DNA from 2 places in the Desulfosporosinus sp. FKA genome. Region 2 is predicted to be linked to the other one. Evidence: predicted binding sites of a transcription regulator. Region 2 holds the regulator's gene; the other holds the start of a gene.

Region 1 (6,379 bases), on a different contig from region 2:
AAAGCGGCACAAATTCCCGGGATTGATGACTTGATGCTTACCACCAATGGGATATTACTTTCTGAAGCAGCCTTCGATTTAAAAGCAGCAGGTGTAAGGCGTGTAAATATTAGTTTGGATACAATGAATCCTGAGCGGTTTGCTGAGATTACACGCGGCGGAGATGTTTCGAAGGTGATTCAAGGAATTTTTCGCTCCCTTGAAGCCGGGCTGAAGCCGGTCAAAGTTAATGTTGTTGTTGTTCGTGATTTTAATACTCAAGAGTTGCCGACTTTTTTAACATTAGCCAAACAGTATCCTATTCATATTCGTTTCATAGAACTCATGCCGATTGGCTCAAGTTCTGAAAGACGGAGTGATTTTGTTCCTATTCAAGAGATGAAAGAATTGTTAGGACTTAAGCAATATGTTCCTGCAAAGGAGATTCTAGGCGGAGGGCCGGCAGAATATTTTCAACTCCGTGACTATAAAGGAAACGTAGGCTTTATTAGCGCTTTGAGCCGTCATTTTTGCAGTACCTGTAATCGCATCCGTTTAACACCTGACGGCAAACTCAGGCCGTGTTTGCATAATAAGTTGGAAATTGATTTAAGAGAAGCCTTACGAAATGGCAGTACAGATCAGGAATTGTTAGATATCTTTGCCCAAGCAGTATGGTGTAAGCCTGCGGAGCATCATATGAATGAGGAAGCTCTGCAAGGTCAGCGTATTATGTCTCAAATCGGAGGTTAGAGAATGGAAGATTTAACCCATTTTGATGAACAAGGTCGCGCTCGAATGGTCGATGTCAGCGATAAAAGTGAAACCTTCCGCGTTGCTGTAGCTCATGGAAATGTCCAGATGAAGCAAGAGACTTTAGCTCGAATTCGCAGTGGGGGAATTGCTAAAGGGGATGTCTTGGCAGTTGCTCAGGTTGCAGGGATTATGGCTGCCAAAAAGACGTCTCTGCTGATTCCAATGTGTCATCCATTGGGAATTACAGGTGCCAAACTGAGTTTCAATTTGAAAGACCCGGGGGAAGTTGAGATTGAAGCGGTTGTAAAAGTTCAAGGAAAAACAGGAGTTGAAATGGAGGCACTGACGGCAGTGAGTATTGCCGCCTTAACCATTTATGATATGTGTAAAGCTATTGATAAATCCATGACGATTGGAGAAATATATTTAGTAGAAAAACAGGGCGGCAAAAGCGGTCATTATGTGCGCTGATCAAAGGCAAGAATAAGAGATACAGTGAACAATAGGACCCACCCCCACTTATAGAAGTGGGGATCTTGAAAACTGGATAATAAGCTAAACAATAAATGTCATATGGTTCAGTTTCTATTTATTAAGAGCAAGTAAAGGTAAACTCGGGGAAAGAATGGTGATGAAGGTGGGTAAAATTGTTGCAGTCTGCGTTAGTGAGCGAAAAGGAATGCGTAAAAAAAATATTGGTAAGGGAATTTTAAAGGTCGGTTTTGGACTAGAAGGCGATGCTCATGGCGGAAATTGGCACCGAATGGTCAGTTTGTTAGGTATGGAAAGTATCAAGACCATGCAGGACAAAGGGCTGGACGTTGGCCCAGGAGATTTTGCCGAGAACTTAACGACGGAAGGGTTGGAATTATATTCGCTTCCCATCGGCACAAAGTTAAAAATAGGTGCAACAAGTGTTGGAGAAGTAACCCAAATCGGCAAAGAATGTCACTCTAAATGCGCAATCTACTATCAAGCGGGAGATTGTGTCATGCCCAAGGAAGGGATTTTTATTCGTTTACTGGAAGGTGGAGCGGTTCGTGTAGGAGATACAATTGAGGTGATAGAATAGTGGTAAGGGTTGGGATAATTACAGCAAGTGATAAAGGATCACGCGGAGAACGAGAAGATCATTCAGGTCCAGTCCTAAAAGAGCTGGTTCGAGAAATGGGCTGGGAAGTTATTGAATATGCAGTGCTTCCTGATGATCAATTGCTCCTTGAAAAAACCCTGCGTTTGTGGGCTGATGAAATGAACTTGGATTTGATATTGACGACCGGCGGAACTGGGTTTTCCCTGCGAGATGTCACGCCTGAAGCAACAATGGCGGTCGCTGATCGGTTAGTACCGGGCATAGCGGAAGTGATGCGCCATGAAAGTTTAAAAGCGACTCCAAAAGCGATGTTAAGCAGGGCTGTCTCTGTAATCAGAAAGAGAACTCTTATTATTAATATGCCTGGAAGTCCTAAAGCTGTTCGCGAATGTTTTACAGCGATTTCTTCTGCTTTGCCGCACGGTATTCAAATTCTCAAGGGAGAAGCAAGCGAATGTGCCACTCCCGATAAAAAGATAACTTAGTGAACTAGAGTACGGGGGACCCGCTCCCACTTGAAGAAGTGGGAGTCTTACGATTGGATAAATAATGACTTATAGTTAAGGGCTTGCACACTTTTGTGAAAGCTCTTTATCTTTATCTCTTTGCTTGTCACTCTTGTCCAGGGGTTAGCGTATGATATTACAGAGGTGGCTTGAAAGGTGATGATAACAATGACAAAAGCCATTGCGTTTGTTGATTACGAAAATATCTGGACAAGTTTGCTTGAACGAGGTTATGAATTGACACCGGAACAGTTAGTTCAATATTTACAAACTTACGCTCAAAAAAACACCTTGGATTTACAAGCTATTTATTTGTACGCTAATTTTGATCGTGAAGAATTTTGGCGTACGCAAACAACCTTTGAGAAGACAAATGTCTTTACAAGACATGTATTTAGTAAGAATAATTATGCCAGTACCGGCTTGCGTCGTAATGCTGCTGATTTGGAACTGATGCTGGAAGCCCAAGAAATTTTGCTCACACGAACAGCGACCTTCGATTTGTTTTTATTAATTACAGGTGATGGAGATTTCCTTTCCCTTTTACGCAAAATCAGAGCTTGGGGTAAAGATGTACAAGTTATTGGGGTAGGCGGCAGTATCCATCATTCTTTGCAGCCATATTGCGAAGAGGACGACCTTTTAGAATGGGTGTTTCATGAGAACCCGGAAGCAGAGTATCAACCGCAAACGGATTTAGAGCGGGGGGTTCAAATTATTGGCTCGCTGCAAATCCGATTACCTTATGTGGCTTCAACAAAGGCAAGAGCAGCCTTAGCTGAACTTTTAGGGCGCTCTATTCCTCAAGTCAAAGAGTTGATTCGGTATTTGTTGAAGGAAAATATGCTTTCTGAGAAGGAGCATCTGGACAGTAATTTGAAAATAGGTAAAACTAAGATTTACCTTCTTAACCAAAAACACAAGAAAGTTAGGGAAGCCCTTGGGCCAATGCTTGATGAAGTAAGCCAACGCCAATTAAAACTAATTTCGGAGGAGTAGATGAATAAAATGGTAATAATATGGAAACTATAGTTTCTAGTGATTTAAAGGCCTTCGAGCAAGTTCTAAGCTGTATAATCAAACGGCCTATATAGTAAAATGGAGAAAATGTGATATATTTTAGGTACAAGAGTATATTTGGCTAATTGGGGGGGTTGCTTTCCGCTGTCCCCTTGCATATTATTATAGTGATATTGTTAGCACTCAATAAAGCCGAGTGCTAACAAATTATAAAATAACAAATAACATTAAGGAGGGTCTTTTCTTCATGAACATTAAACCTCTCGCAGATCGGGTAGTCATTAAAGCGCTCCCGATGGAAGAAAAAACAAAGAGCGGAATCATTATGCCAGATACGGCTAAAGAGAAACCGCAAGAAGGCGAAGTTGTGGCTGTAGGACCTGGCAAAATGGAAAAAGGGACTCGCATTGCACTTGATGTTAAACCAGGTGATAGAGTCATTTATTCTAAGTATGCAGGTACTGAAGTTAAGTATGATGGTGAAGACTACCTAATTTTAAAAGAAGCAGATATCCTGGCTGTTCTCGGTTAATTAATTAACATTTACTTAAGGAGTGAATAACGTGGCAAAGCAAATAGTTTTTAATCAAGATGCTCGACATGCTTTAGAGCGTGGTGTAAATGCTCTCGCAGAAGCTGTTCGTGTTACTCTCGGACCTAAAGGCCGTAATGTTGTATTAGATAAAAAATTCGGATCTCCCTTAATCACTAATGATGGAGTTACTATCGCCCGTGACATTGAACTCGAGGATCCGTTTGAAAATATGGGTGCTCAACTTGTTAAAGAAGTCGCTACAAAAACTAACGACGTTGCCGGTGACGGAACAACGACCGCAACCGTTTTAGCCCAAGCCATCATTAGAGAAGGTTTAAAGAATGTCGCAGCCGGCGCCAATCCTATGGGAATTAAGCGTGGTATTGAGCAAGCAATTGAGCTTGTTGTTGCAGACATTAAAGCCAATGCTAAACTTGTAGAAACAAGCGAAGCTATTGCCCAAGTTGCCTCAATTTCTGCCAGTGATAAAACAATTGGCAGCTTAATTGCTGAAGCTATGGAAAAAGTAGGCAAGGACGGAGTTATCACCGTTGAAGAAGCTAAGGGCATGACGACTGAGTTAGAAGTTGTTGAGGGTATGCAATTTGACCGCGGCTACATTTCGGCTTATATGGTTACTGATACCGAAAAAATGGAAGCGGTGCTCAACGATCCTTACATCCTGATTACCGATAAGAAAATCAGCTCAATTCAAGATGTTCTGCCTGTACTTGAAAAAGTCGTACAAGCAGGCCGCCAACTGTTGATCATTGCAGAAGATATTGACGGAGAAGCTTTGGCAACCCTCATTGTTAATAAATTAAAAGGCACTTTCGTTTGTGTTGGTGTTAAAGCCCCTGGCTTCGGTGACCGCCGCAAAGCTATGCTGGAAGATATCGCCGTACTTACTGGCGGAACAGTTATTACTGAAGATCTTGGCCTGAAACTGGAAAATACTACTGTCGAGATGCTTGGACGTACACGTCAAGTTCGCGTTACTAAAGAAAACTCCACTATCGTGGAAGGTGCCGGTGACGTCGAGGATATTAAGAAACGTGTTGAAGCAATCAAGAGACAAATTGATGAGACCACTTCAGACTTTGACCGCGAAAAACTCCAAGAACGCTTAGCAAAATTATCCGGCGGCGTTGCTGTAATTCAAGTCGGTGCAGCTACTGAAACTGAAATGAAAGAAAAGAAACTTCGAATCGAAGATGCTTTAGCTGCTACGCGTGCTGCCGTTGAAGAAGGTATTGTTGCCGGAGGCGGTACAACCTTGATTGATGCTATCAGCGCTTTAGATAAACTCGAACTGACAGGCGATGAAGCAACAGGAGTTATGATTATTCGCCGTGCTTTGGAAGAGCCTCTGCGTCAAATCGCTAACAATGCCGGTCAAGAAGGTTCGGTTGTTGTTGAGAAAGTTCGCTCCTCCAATAGAGGAACCGGTTTCAACGCTGTAACCGAAGTTTATGAAGATATGATCGCAGCCGGTATCGTGGATCCTGCTAAGGTTACACGTTCAGCTCTGCAAAACGCCGGTTCCATCGCTGCAATGCTGCTCACCACTGAGTGCCTGGTCTCTGACCTGCCGTCTAAAGACAATGGTGCTGCTGCTATGGCTGGTATGGGCGGCATGGGTGGCATGGGCGGAATGGGCGGCATGATGTAAGTCAACGCCTGAAACCCTTGTTACAAGCCGATTTAAAGGCTTGAGTCCTCATTGAGAAAATTAGAGGCTTTTCATGAGTTTTCTGAACTTTTGAGAAGCCTCTTTTTTCGTGTTTCATGGCCTTTGTCGTGTGCATATAGACAACTCTTGTTGTTTCGCCATCTTTGTGACCAAGTCGCTCTATGATTTCAGGAAGACTTACATCCGCCTCTGGAGACTGAAAAAATATCTTTTTGGACAAAAATTCTATAATGAGAAAGGCGATGATTAGACAGGTTATGATGGGCAAAACGCATGTCGCCATTGGTTTGGCAGCTGCAACATTCACAGCGCCTATGCTAAGATGGCCAGGGCTCGATAATGGTTTACTAACTTTTGCTGTATCTGCTGGAGCAGTGGTGTTAGGAAGTCTCGCGCCGGACCTTGATCAGCCGGGAAGTATTGCGACCAAAGAAATTGCAGGCCCCTTTGGAAAGAGTCGAATTGCCGCAATGCTGGGGGGTGCGGCCGCAATCTATATCAGCGATAAAATTAATCTTAAGTTCAACGGCTATGATTTTCATCTAGCCATGATGGTAATTGGGATTATTCTATTGATCATGGCTTTTATAAAACATCGTGGCATAACTCATTCCCTGATTGGAATCATTGTCGCTTGGTATGCATTTAACACATTGCAAGGGCTAACCATTTACAAGCACTATGTAGGAATACCTTTAGTTAAGCCGTTTATGGTCGGATACATCGTCCATATTGGAGCAGATTTCTTTTCCGGCGGAATAGCACCCTTGTATCCTATCGTTAAGAAAAGAATCAAG
Region 2 (6,379 bases):
GTTCTCCCGCATCACCCTTACCTTCGAAATCCTTCAGGGTTTTTTCGGTTTGGTAAACCATTGAATCGGCTTGGTTCTTAGCATCAATTAATTCTTTACGTTTTTTGTCCTCATCAGCATGAAGTTCGGCATCTTGTTTCATTTTTTCAATATCATCTTTGGAGAGACCTGTAGAAGACGTAATCGTAACTTTCTGCTCGTTGCCTGTAGCCATGTCTTTGGCGGAAACGTGCACGATCCCATTTGCGTCAATATCAAATTTAACTTCAATTTGAGGAATACCGCGAGGTGCGGCTGGAATACCTGTGAGTTGGAAACGGCCTAAAGTTTTGTTATAGCTGGCCATCTCACGTTCCCCTTGCAACACATGAATATCAACTGAGGTCTGATTATCCGCTGCAGTGGAGAAGATTTGGGATTTTGTCGTCGGAATGGTCGTGTTACGATCAATAATTCTGGTGAATACTCCGCCAAGGGTCTCAATTCCCAAGGACAGCGGGGTAACATCCAATAAGATCATGTCTTTAACTTCACCGCTGAGTACGCCGCCTTGAATAGAAGCACCCATAGCAACAACTTCGTCCGGGTTAACACCTTTGTGAGGTTCTTTACCGCTTAATTTGCGAATGGCCTCTTGGACAGAAGGAATCCGTGTTGAACCACCGACTAAAATAATTTGATCAATGTCTTTCCAACTGAGTTTAGCATCTTCAATGGCTTGGCGAGTAGGTCCAAGTGTTGCTTCGACCAAATCAGCGATAATCTCTTCGAATTTAGCTCGAGAAATGTTCATATCTAAGTGCTGCGGACCTTGCTCCGTCATTGTGATAAAGGGAAGATTAACGTTAGAGCTTGTAACACCGGAAAGCTCAATTTTTGCTTTTTCAGCTGCTTCTTTTAAACGCTGCAGGGCAACACGATCATTCGCTAAATCAACGCCATTGCTCTTCTTGTACTCAGCCACCATATAATCGATGAGACGTTGGTCGAAGTCGTCACCGCCTAAGTGGTTGTTACCGCTGGTTGCTTTAACTTCTACCATACCTTGACTTAATTCGAGGACTGAAACATCAAAAGTTCCGCCGCCAAGGTCATAGACTAAAACAGTTTGATCTTGTTCTTTATCCAAGCCATAGGCCAGAGCAGCAGCCGTCGGTTCGTTAATAATCCGTAATACTTCCAGACCGGCAATAGAACCGGCATCTTTTGTTGCTTGACGTTGAGCATCTGTAAAATAGGCTGGGACAGTAATTACTGCTTTATCTACGGTTTGACCTAGGTAAGCTTCAGCATCCGTTTTAAGTTTCTGCAGAATCATTGCCGAAATTTCTTGCGGACTGTAGGGCTTATCATCAATTTTCACTTTATAGTCAGAACCCATATGACGTTTAATAGAAATAACAGTCTTCTCAGGATTGGAGACAGACTGACGTTTAGCAACTTGACCCACCAAACGTTCTCCTGTTTTAGAAAAACCCACTACCGAGGGAGTTGTACGATTCCCTTCAGCATTTGGAATAACAACAGCCTCTCCGCCTTCCATAACGGATACGCAAGAGTTTGTAGTACCTAAGTCAATACCTATAACTTTACTCATGACTAATTTCCTCCTTCAATTCGATAACTCACTAATTCGAAACTTTAACCATCGAGGGACGCAGTACTTTTTCTTTCAGAAAATAACCTTTTTGTAATTCTTCCACCACGGTATTTTCCGGATGATCTTCAGATTCAACTCTCATAACAGCGTCATGAAGATTAGGATCAAAAGGTTGGCCCACAGCTTCCATCGGTTTTAAGCCAACTTTGCTCAAAGCCGTCTGCAGCTGACGAAGAATCATATCGACACCCTGTGAAAAAGCTGTTATATCGGGATTATTTTGGGCAGAACTCGTAGCCCGTTCAAAATTGTCTAAAACCGGCAGCAACTCGCTCACAAGCTGTTCAGAGGCATATTTAACGATTTCCGTCTTTTCTTTTTGAGTTCGTCTCCTATAGTTATCAAACTCAGCCTGCAGACGCAAGAAGCGATCGTAGTATTCATCCGCCTTAGCCTTGACCTGAGTAAGCTCAGCTTCCAGGGCCAAAATTTTCTCGGCAGGAGCCATATCTTTGCTATTTGAATTATCTTCTTGAGTATTAGCTTCTTCAGAACTGCTTGATTCGCTGGCTGTATATTCCTCGTTCACTTCGGACGATTGATCCTTAAGATTTTCTTCTTTTTTTTCCGCCATTCGCAATCACCTCACGTACTCTAAATTTTATATGGAATGAACCAAAAGGTTCAAACATCACTTATATCCGCGCGGTTTACCCCGCGCCAGTACCTCAGTCAAACTTTTTGTCATAAAATCTACAATGGCAATCACCTTACCATAATCCATTCGCGTCGGTCCCAAGACCCCCACAGCACCAATAGTCTTCCCATTCACCTTGTAAGTCGCCGAAATCACACTGCAATCCCGGAATTCCTTCAGAGTATTCTCCCCACCGATGGTAACATTTAGTCCTTCCTGACGAGGGAGCAGAAGTTTCTTCAGAGGCTCATTTTCCTCAAACACCTTGAACAAGCTTTTAACTTTATCTAAATCCCGAAATTCGGGCTGATTTAACATATTAAGCGTTCCGCCCAAATAAATAGGCTCATCTTCTTCACTGCCATCCAAGATAGCATCAAGCATTTCTAAAGCATTATCGATCAGATGCCTTTGCCGGGACAATTCACTATAAATCTCATGCAGCATACTTCGCTTAACTTGACTTAACGAATACCCCTTCATTTTCTGATTAAAAACATCAGCAACCTTCTGAAGATCTTCCGCCGTCAGATTATCACCCACATCAACGATATGATTTTCAACAACCCCATTTTCCTTGACAATCACCATAATAACCTGACCCGGCTGATAAGGCAGAAAATGCATCTTGCCAAAAGCACTTTTTCCCTTTTGCGGGCCGAGAACTAAACTAGTCAAGCTCGTTAACTCCGAAAGCAACCTGCTGGTTTGGGAAACAACCTCTTGAATCTCACAAATCTTCTTTGTACTTTCACGTTCAATAATTTCCTTATCCTCATCACTTAGAGTTTGAGCATCCATTAAACAATCAACAAAATATCGATAACCGGCATCCGAAGGAATTCGTCCCGCCGACGTATAGGGCTGTTCAATAAAGCCCAGTTCCTCCAAATCCGCCATCTCATTGCGAATTGTAGCCGGAGAAACTCCCAAATCAAACTTTCGAGCAATAGTTCGCGAACCAACCGGTTCAGCGGTAGCAATATAATCCTGAACAATCGCTCGAAGTATTTTTCGTTTACGCTCATCCATTTGCATTCATGCTTCCCGCCTTTCACTGTTACCTGGAGTTGTTAGCACTCTCCTCTAATGAGTGCTAACATTTTATGTCTTCACATTACCACGCTCTTTTATCTTTGTCAAGAATCATTTTCTCATATAATATGCCCTATTTTAAGAAACCTTTTAAGCAATTCACAGCCAGAAACGTGTCAAAGGGACGGTCCTTCTGACACACCTTGAATCCGTTTGCGCCCGTCTCACACCCCCAAAGCCCAGGGCGCAGTGTGACACGAGCACGAGGTCTTTACGGAAGCAGCCCAGCAAACTTCCGTTCCAGCGACCGACCCCAGAGGCGTGTCAAGGGGACGGTCCCACTGACACACCGATGGCGCATCCCCCTGATTCCATTTATGCCCGCCTCACACCTAAGGTTGTCGGCGCACATAAAATGTGCCGTATCCCAAACTTTCCTAAAATCAAGCGCGCACATCCTTCATAGAATTACTCCCACACCCCCGAAACCCAGAGCGCAATATGACACAAGCATAAGATCTTTCGGGAGCAGCCCAAGCAGTCTCCGACCCCTGCGGCCGCCCCCAGATAAATCGTGTCAAAAGGACCGTCCCCCCGACACGCCCCCGAGGGCTGGGTCACCCTGCGCCCCTGACGAATTCCCGTAATATCCCATTCGCCACAAACGCATACTTCGCATTCAAGCTCAAACGATCACCCCTGATCACAAAACAATCCCTATTACGATAGCGTTCCAAGACATCCCCATAAATATTCCTTAGATCAACGCCAAAATCCTCACGAAACTTCGTAAAGCTAACACCCTCACGCAGCCTTAGTCCCAAAATCATCCGTTCAGCCATACAATCCTCGAGAGACAACATCTCTTTCCCTTCTTCATCAAGAGGTTCCTTCCCTTCATGAAGACTTGCCCGATAAGCCCGCACATTTTCCACATTCTTTTGCCGAATTTGTCTGAGACAAGATACTCCACCGGGCCCTAAACCCAAATACTCCTCTCCGCGCCAATAACCCAAATTATGCCGACACTCAAAGCCGGGAAGAGCAAAATTTGACGTTTCATAATGAAGGTAACCGGCCTTCTCCAAGTGTTCCACAGCCCATTCCTGCATGTCCGCTTGAACATCATCGTCAGGCAAACCTTGAGCGCCGGTTGATTCCGTCCCATCTAAGCCTTCTCCAAAGCGGTCATACAACGGAGTCCCTTCCTCCAGCATTAACCCATAGAGAGAAAGATGTTCCGGTCTATACGACAAGGCTTCTTCAACAGACTTCTTCCATAAGCTCATTGTTTGCCCAGGAAGTCCAAACATTAAGTCCAAATTTATGTTCGTGAATCCCAGGGTTCTTAAAAGCTGAACGCCAGCACGCGCCTGTTGAGCGCTGTGTATCCGTCCGACGTTTCTCAACAGGTTATCATCAAAGGCTTGGACCCCTAAAGAAAAGCGATTGATTCCGTATTCCCGCAGCAAGATCAGCTTCTCTCGCGTAAGAGTGCCCGGATTTCCTTCTGTCGTCTTCTCCGCCCGCTCAGCAAAAGAGAAATTACGGATAATGAGCTTCAGAAGATGGTCCAAATTTTCAAGGGGCAGCGCTGTCGGAGTGCCTCCTCCAATAAAAAGAGAAGATACTCCCTGAGGAGCATCTTTTTGATGATTGGCCATTTCCATTTCAAGGCCCTCTAAATATAAGGGGATAAGTTCTTTAGAGTAATCTGTTAGTCCATGCGAATAGAAAGCACAATAATCACACTTTTGAATACAAAAAGGAACGTGAACATATAGAGAAGGCATGATTTTTACCTCTCTCCTTCTTAATTTAGCCATTTAATCTTCAATCTTTAATACGGCCATAAAGGCATCCTGGGGAATTTCAACATTTCCGACCTGTTTCATGCGCTTTTTCCCCGCTTTTTGCTTCTCGAGGAGTTTTCGTTTACGGGAAATATCTCCTCCGTAACACTTCGCCAGGACATCTTTGCGCATAGCCCGCACCGTTTCGCGGGCAATAACCCGATTGCCAATGACAGACTGAATGGGGATTTCAAACATTTGTCTCGGAATGATCCCTTGCAGCTTTTCCACCAGTTTTCTGCCCCGGTTATAGGATTTCGACCGGTGAACAATAAAGGAAAGAGCATCCACCAACTCGCCATTTAAAAGAACATCAATTTTAACTAAATCCGACTCTTTATAGCCTGCTAACTCATAATCAAGAGAAGCATACCCTTTGGTCCGGGATTTTAATTCATCAAAATAATCGAAGACGATTTCACTAAGGGGAAGTTCGTAGACCAGTCTCACCCTGCTCTTGGACACATAATCCATCGCCAGATAAGTCCCGCGTTTTTCCTGGTTCAGTTCCATGATCGGCCCAACAAAATCAGCGGGAACCAGAATCGTCGCTTTAACTACCGGTTCCGCAATCGTCTCAATTTGATCGACAGGCGGAAGATTGGCAGGGTTGTCAATATCCAGGACTTCTCCAAGAATATTCTTCACTTTATAGATAACACTCGGAGCCGTGGTTATGAGATTCAAATCATATTCTCTCTCTAAACGTTCCTGAATAATCTCCATGTGGAGCAGGCCCAAAAATCCGCAGCGAAAACCGAAACCCAGAGCAGCTGAGGTTTCCGGTTCAAACACCAAGCTGGCATCATTTAAATGAAGCTTCTCCAAAGAATCCCGCAAGCGGTTATAATCATTGGTTTCCACAGGGTAAAGCCCGCAGAAGACCATCGGGGTGGATTTTCGATATCCAGGCAGTGGTTCAGCCGCAGGACGTTCGGCATCGGTAATTGTATCCCCAACTTGAGTGTCCTTCACATTTTTAATGCTGGCCGCGATAAAACCAACTTGCCCGGCTTTCAGTTCTTCGACGATTTTCATAGCAGGTGTGAATACACCCACTTCTGTTACTTCAAATTCCTTTCCCGTGGACATCATCTTCATCGTTGTCCCTTTGGCTACGCGTCCTTCAACCACCCGTACATAGGAGATTGCTCCTTTATAAGCATCGAACTTCGAGTCAAAAATCAAGGCCTT

Evidence for each region. Region 2 encodes HrcA, which represses chaperone genes, less so after heat shock. Its sites were predicted from a motif close to TGTTAGCACTCNNNNNNNNNGAGTGCTAACA; they were not measured.
Region 1: the regulator HrcA is predicted to act here: its motif matches at 3,529-3,559, upstream of groES (co-chaperone GroES).

What each region holds. Positions count from the first base shown of each region.
Region 1 is NZ_NAHZ01000030.1:26,728-33,106, forward strand. Features, by position in the region: gene moaA (GTP 3',8-cyclase MoaA) at 1-732, shown strand, start outside; gene moaC (cyclic pyranopterin monophosphate synthase MoaC) at 736-1,206, shown strand; gene B5771_RS14015 (MOSC domain-containing protein) at 1,373-1,807, shown strand; gene mog (molybdopterin adenylyltransferase) at 1,807-2,313, shown strand; gene B5771_RS14025 (NYN domain-containing protein) at 2,494-3,333, shown strand; gene groES (co-chaperone GroES) at 3,602-3,886, shown strand; gene groL (chaperonin GroEL) at 3,918-5,561, shown strand; gene B5771_RS14045 (metal-dependent hydrolase) at 5,825-6,379, shown strand, end outside.
Region 2 is NZ_NAHZ01000031.1:321,949-328,327, reverse strand. Features, by position in the region: gene dnaK (molecular chaperone DnaK) at 1-1,597, opposite strand, end outside; gene grpE (nucleotide exchange factor GrpE) at 1,629-2,234, opposite strand; gene hrcA (heat-inducible transcriptional repressor HrcA) at 2,292-3,335, opposite strand; gene hemW (radical SAM family heme chaperone HemW) at 3,950-5,125, opposite strand; gene lepA (translation elongation factor 4) at 5,159-6,379, opposite strand, start outside.